3 regions of the Martelella soudanensis genome follow, and region 1 is predicted to be linked to each of the others. Evidence: predicted binding sites of a transcription regulator. Region 1 holds the regulator's gene; each other region holds the start of a gene.
What was found. Region 1 encodes LexA, which represses DNA repair genes until DNA is damaged. Its sites were predicted from a motif close to TGTTCNNNNTGTGTTCNG; they were not measured.
Positions count from the first base shown of each region.

Region 2: the regulator LexA is predicted to act here: its motif matches at 856-873, upstream of ruvC (crossover junction endodeoxyribonuclease RuvC).
Region 3: the regulator LexA is predicted to act here: its motif matches at 1,378-1,395, upstream of dnaE (DNA polymerase III subunit alpha).

Region 1 is NZ_CP054861.1:4,024,468-4,026,735, forward strand. It holds gene HQ843_RS19325 (TRAP transporter substrate-binding protein) at 1-400, opposite strand, end outside; gene lexA (transcriptional repressor LexA) at 781-1,488, shown strand; gene HQ843_RS19335 (ComEC/Rec2 family competence protein) at 1,442-2,268, opposite strand, start outside.
Region 2 is NZ_CP054861.1:2,951,852-2,954,119, reverse strand. It holds gene HQ843_RS14015 (oxidoreductase) at 1-800, shown strand, start outside; gene ruvC (crossover junction endodeoxyribonuclease RuvC) at 916-1,434, shown strand; gene ruvA (Holliday junction branch migration protein RuvA) at 1,678-2,268, shown strand, end outside.
Region 3 is NZ_CP054861.1:3,537,627-3,539,894, reverse strand. It holds gene dnaE (DNA polymerase III subunit alpha) at 1-1,159, opposite strand, end outside; gene HQ843_RS16835 (GntR family transcriptional regulator) at 1,660-2,268, shown strand, end outside.

The DNA of each region.
Region 1 (2,268 bases):
GCGCATCGCCGAAGGGACCATCCATGACCTGCCAGGCCGTCAGACTGTCCGGGAAAACATATGGTATCTGCGTGACGGCCATTTCCGACACGAACGGCACAAGGATCGACGTATAGGCGCCGACCATCTGGATCACGCCGGTTTGCGCCGATTCAACCATCGCACGGGCGCCGCCGAGCGCTCCGTCCGGATAGACGTCAAGCGCAAGCTCGCCTTCGGAAGCGACGTCGAGATACTCCTTCATCGCGACAACGCAAGCCGTTCGCCCGGCGCCCGGCAGATGCAGGTCCGCCTCGGAACTGTGGCCGATCTTGATGACGATCGGCTCGGCGCTGGCAGCGCTGACCGTCGCACTAACCGTCATCGCCGCACCGAGCGCGAGTGCTGCAAATTTCTTCATGTAATTCCTCCCCGTCCCGTTTCCTCCTGATGGGCGGCGGCCCGCTTCGCCCTCCCGGCGTCTTGGCCACCATGCGCGACCTGGGACAAAAGGTCACTTTTGAAACTCTATTTTAAAAATCTTATGTTGTCGACAGCCTTGCAATCAAACCACGCACCAGAAATATCGAAAGCCCCAGGCGATGCGGGAGAACGACGAGCAGAATTTCGTTAAATGGGGGCCATGGCAAAACGCATGCGAGCGGACGCATTGTGTGGCGACAGGAGGCGCGAATTTCCGCGCGAGCCCGTTATTTTTGCCCCACTCCGGTTGCACTTGCGGAACACAGTAGGAACATGTATATTCGTTCTGGATTTGTTTCGAAGGACCAGGGGCAGGAAATGCTGACACGCAAACAACAGGAATTGCTGTTTTTCATTCATGAACGGATGAAAGAGACGGGCATTCCGCCCTCCTTCGATGAGATGAAGGAAGCGCTCGACCTCGCGTCGAAATCGGGCATTCACCGGTTGATCACGGCACTGGAGGAACGCGGTTTCATCCGTCGGCTTCCCAACCGCGCCCGGGCGCTAGAAATCCTGCGCATGCCGGACAGCACGATGGGTCAGCCGCCGCGCCGGGGTTTTTCGCCAAGCGTGATCGAAGGCTCCCTCGGCAAGAAACAGGAAGAGCCCAAGGCGCCGGTCGGCAACAATGACAGCGGCTCGACCGGCATACCGGTCATGGGGCGGATTGCTGCCGGCGTGCCGATTTCGGCCATTCAGGAAAACACCCATCAGATCACAGTGCCGGCGGAAATGCTTGGCGCGGGAGAACATTACGCGCTTGAGGTTCAGGGTGATTCGATGATCGACGCCGGGATCTTCGACGGCGATACCGTAATCATCCGCAATATCTCCACCGCCTCCCCCGGCGATATTGTCGTTGCGCTCGTCAATGACGAGGAAGCGACCCTGAAGCGGTTCCGCCGCAAGGGCGCATCGATCGCGCTGGAAGCGGCCAATCCGGCTTACGAGACCCGCATTTTCGCCGCAAGCCAGGTCAAGGTTCAGGGCAAGCTGGTCGGTCTGATCCGCCGCTACCACTGAAGGTAAGCGTCTCCGGAACCGTGATCACCGGCAGATATTCTCCGGAACGCCAGTCGTAGAGCCGGTGTCTGTTCCAAGGGCGATCGAGCGCTGTGACCGAGGTTTTGAGCGAAACGCTTGTCGGCCCGCACGAGGGCTGGCGGGCCTTTCTGGAGACAGCCTGGGGTGCGGTCCCCGCAGTGGCATCGCCGACTGTCACGGAGGCCGCAGCGCTTCGGTGACGTGCTTCCGCAGGCTCATTGTCCGCGTGCCAGGCTGTGTTTTGAGGCGACGCTGATGTGCCGCTGTCCGGGCGTTCGCGCGCAACCTCCGGCGACAGCGTGAATTGAAACGCGCCGCGCTGCCGGCGCATTGCCGGGGTGATGAGATAGGCGCCGGAGCGGCAGGTCTGAAAGCCGGGACGGTATCGACTGACGACGATATCGGCATTATCGCAGGCAAGTCCGGTGAAGGCCGGTCGTTCGACCGTCATGATTCGAAGCCCCGTAAAGACCGCATAGCACCATGCATCGTCCTCGCATCGGAAGATGCCGGGCCTCCGTTCGGCCTCGGCGATCGTTTTGAGTAACGTTTCGGCGGCTTGGGCCATATCCGGCGCATCCAGCCGGGCGAAGCGATCCTCCTCTTGCAACACCAGCGTGCTTTCCTCCACAGGTGGCGCCGTTTGCGATAGCGCAAGTGCGGTTTCCCATTGCTCGAACACGAAGGATGGCGGCCGTTTGGTGTTGAGCGCGGCGACCTCGCCGGCGACGATCGCAACGAGGTCGCCGTCGGCCGCCA
Region 2 (2,268 bases), 1.1 Mb from region 1:
GCGCCATGCAGCTTGCGGGGCCTCATGTTTTCGGCGAGCCGAAGGACCCGGAGGAATGCCGCGCGGTGCTGCGCGAGGCGCTTTCGCTCGGCATCGATCATATCGACACCTCCGATTTCTACGGACCCCATGTGACCAACCGGCTGATTGCCGAAACGCTTACCCCCTACCCCGACAATCTCACGCTGGTTACCAAGATCGGTGGCTGGCGCGATGACGCGGGCGGCTGGAACATGGACCATAGCCCGGATTTCCTCCGCCGCTCGGTCGAGGACAATCTGCAGCGGCTGAAGCTGGACCGGATCGCGATCGTCAACCTGCGCATGGGCAGCGTCAGCGGTTTCAGCGCGGACAGCGAGATCGCCACCCCGATGGAGGCAATGCGGAAAATGCAGGACGAAGGTCTGATCGACCATATCGGCATTTCGACCGTGACGGAAAGCCAGATCAGGATCGCGCAGGACATCGCCCCGGTCGTGTGCGTGCAGAACCACTACAACCTCATCCACCGCGATGATGACGCGATGATCGATAGCCTTGCCGAACAGGGTGTCGCCTACGTACCTTATTTCCCGCTGGGCGGTTTCCTGCCCTATCAGGCGGCGATGCTCGACGCGGTCGCCGCCGAACTCGACACCTCGATCCAGAAGGTGTCGCTTGCCTGGCTGTTGCAGCGCAGCCCGAACATTCTCGTGATCCCCGGCACCTCGTCGCGCGCGCATCTGCGCGATAACATCGCTGCCGCCGAACTGACACTCAGTAAGGATCACCTGAAGCGGCTCGACGCGATCGCGGCCTGATCGCACCTCAAATCGGCCAATGTAAAACATGCGGGGGGCCAGCCGACCCTCCGTATGTTTTTGTTTTGTTCACTTTTCTATGGAAGCCTTGGGGCAAGAGCGATAGGGTGAAACCATGGAAAAGACGATTCGCATCATAGGCATTGATCCCGGGCTGCGGCGCACCGGCTGGGGCGTTATCGAAACATTGGGAAACTCCCTTAAATTCATCGATTCAGGCACGGTCACTTCGGATGGCGATATGGAGCTCGCTTCGCGCCTGCGCCAGCTCCATGACGGACTTTCCGAAGTGGTGCACAGCTTTCGCCCGGACGAGGCGGCGGTGGAACAGACCTTTGTCAACAAGGACGCGGTGGCGACGCTGAAGCTCGGTCAGGCCCGCGGCATCGCCTTGCTGGTGCCTTCGCTGGCCGGGCTCAAGGTGGCCGAATACGCGCCGAACGCCGTGAAGAAGGCGGTGATCGGCGTCGGCCATGGCGACAAGCAGCAGATCCACATGATGCTGAAAGTGCTGATGCCGCGGGTCCAGTTCAAGGGCAGCGACGCTGCGGACGCATTGGCCATCGCCATCTGCCATGCCCATAATCGCGGCGGCAACCGGATGATGAAGGCGGCCATGGCGGCGATCGGGTGAGTTGGCATAGCGGCAAAAGGCCCGGCAAGCGTGAGAGATGCCCCGAAAGGGGCAGTGGGCAGCATTGCCAAACGTGAGGGCGTTCGCGGGGATGGACTCCCCCCTCACTGTCGCTGTCGCGACATCTCTCCCCTCCGGGGCGAGAAGGTTTGGGGGCTATGCGGTGAGTGAACGGTACGCAGCACACGCTGCGAGAACAAGAGGCAGACACGTGAACATGTCACGTCGGAAGGAACAACGGGCATGATCGGCAAGCTCAAGGGCGTGATCGACGAGATCGGCGACGACCACGTGGTGGTCGATGTTCACGGCGTCTGCTACGTCGCTTACTGCTCGGCGCGCACGCTGTCGCGCATCGGTTCCGTCGGCGAGGCCGTGGTGCTGTTCATCGAGACCTTCGTGCGCGAGGACCAGTTGCGCCTCTACGGCTTCATGAGCGCGGAGGAACGCGGCTGGTTCAATCTTCTGCAGAGCGTCCAGGGCGTCGGCGCGCGGGTGGCGCTGGCGATCCTCACGACGCTGTCGGCCGGCGAGATTTCCAATGCGATCGCGCTCGGCGACAAGACCGCCGTATCGCGCGCGCCGGGCGTCGGGCCGAAGGTCGCGACCCGGATCGTCACGGAACTCAAGAACAAGGTGCCCGCCGGGCTTTCGCTCGGAGACGGCGAGGCCATTTCCTTCCGCAGGGAGGTCGGCGACGGGGCTGCACCAGGCACCGTTTCCGATGCGATTTCCGCGCTCACCAATCTCGGCTATTCCCGCGACCAGGCCGCAGGCGCCGTCTCCGCCGCGCTGAAACAGGCCGGCGAGGATGCGGCGAGCGCAACGTTGATC
Region 3 (2,268 bases), 490 kb from region 1:
CGCCGGAGCCGCGCCCTGGCCCCACCGGGATATCGCGCTCCTTTGACCATTTGATAAAGTCCGCAACGATCAGGAAGTAGCCCGGAAACTTCATGCCTTCGATGACGCCCAGCTCATAGTCGAGGCGTTCGAAATAGTCCTCGCGGGTGTGCCCCGGGCTCAACCCCACATGGGCGATCCTCGCCTCCAGCCCTTCCCGCGCTTGGCGACGAAGCTCCGCAGCCTCCGCACGCTCCGCCTCTTCGGGATCGTCCGACGCACCGGTGAAGCGCGGCAGGATGGGCATCCGGGTATCCAGCACGAAGCTGCATCGGCGCGCGATTTCCACGGTGTTCTCGATCGCTTCGGGCAGGTCGGCAAACAGCGCCGCCATTTCGTCCTGGGATTTCAGGTAGTGATCCGGCGTCAGCCTGAAACGGCGATCGTCGGAGACGATGGCATTGTGCGCCACCGCCATCAGCGCATCATGCGCCTCGAAATCCTCGCGGGCCGGGAAGAACGCCTCGTTGGTCGCCACCAGCGGAAGATCGAGCTCGTAGGCAAGAGCGATGACCCGACGCTCGTGCTGGACATCGAAATTCCCCTGCCGCTGCACCTCTACATAGAGACGGTCACCGAAGGTGGATTTCAGGAATGCCAGCCGCTCGGCGGCCTTCGCCTCAAAGCCGGAAATCACGGCCTCGTCAACCGGCCCGGTCCGCCCGCCGGTGAGCGCGACCAGCCCGTCCGAATGCGCACTGAGCCATGACTTCGTTATATATATGCCGTCATGCCCTTCGCCGCCGAGATAGGCTTCGCTGACAAGATGCATGAGATTGGCGTAGCCGGTCGGATTGGCCGCGAGCAGAACGATCGAAGGTTTTTTCGGCGGCAGATGAGCGCCGCTGCGGCGCTCCCCTTCGCCGCTGTCTTCCATGTCGATCGATAGCTGGCAGCCGATAATGGGCTGGAGCCCCTCCCCCACGGCCTTCTGGGAAAACTCCAGCGCGCAAAAGAGATTGTTGGTATCCGTCACCGCGATTGCGGGCTGCCTGTCGGCCACGGCGAGCTTCATCACCGTTTTCAGCGGCAGGGCGCCCTCAAGCAGCGAATAGGCCGAATGAACGCGCAGATGCACGAAACGAACAACCTGCTCCCTGCTTTCGTCACCGGCCTGCATCTCGAGTTCACTCCTTCATCACCGCCAAATCAAACGCGCCGAGCGATTTTGGCAGGCGAATACATCCGGTGCAATCGCTCGTCACGCAATGCACAGAAACCTATAGCGAACTCACGATCAACGCCATGCTCGCCAGGAACAGGCTGACTGAGAAGAAAGCCGCTATGTCACGCAGAATATCGGTCATGATTGCCTCCGTTTTGCTTATATACCCCTTATGTTCTTTTTTTGTTCCAATTGCAAGTCCTTTTGTTTCTGTCGAAGGCCGTCCGGACTTGGCACAAGCGCTCCAATCCGACCAAATGATTGAAACTGCGACTTATATTCGCCTCCGCCAATCCGGAATAACCGGCGAAACGGCTGGCAAGCGCACCGGATTTCCGGCCACAATAGTCTGCCGGGTCGTTTTTTTGGCGTGTCGGCGCCGTCAGACAGCGGCGCAAGCCGAGCTGGAAAACCTGCGGCTTGCATTGGGTATATATTATACTCATAATACCCGGATGCAGAACAAAACCAAACAGGTCGTCGCCGCGATTGGCCGCTGGGCGGAAGACAGGATCGGCAAGGCATCGCCGGGCGAACGGCTTCCGACCGTTCGCCATCTGATGCGCGAATTCGGAACGGCACAGCGCACCGTGGAGGCGGCGCTGAAGCCGTTTCTCGAAGACGGTCGCCTGATAGCCCGCCCCGGCGCGGGCATCGTCGTGGCCGGCAGGGCCGAGGAAGGCGCGCCGGACTTCTATGCCGCCGACCTTCTGATTCTCTACCGCAATTCCGACAGCCGGCTTGCGCGCGTGACGCTTCAGGAAGTCGCGGCGCGGCTGAAATCCGCCGGCTTCTCGGTTCTGCAGCTCGGATTTTCGAGCGACGCCCAGGCTATCGACGTCCTGGAACGGATCGGCAGGTTCCGCGCCTGCCTCATCCAGGTGAATTTCGAAATCCTGACCGTCGCGTTTCTGGCCGCGCTCCGCAGGCAGGCCGACCATATCGTCATCGACGGCGTTTCGGCGACTGGCATCGATGTCGATGCAATCGGCACCAACTGGCGCGAGGCGCTGTCGATCGCCTTCCGCACGTTCCGGGAAAACGGCCATGAGAAGATCGCGTTC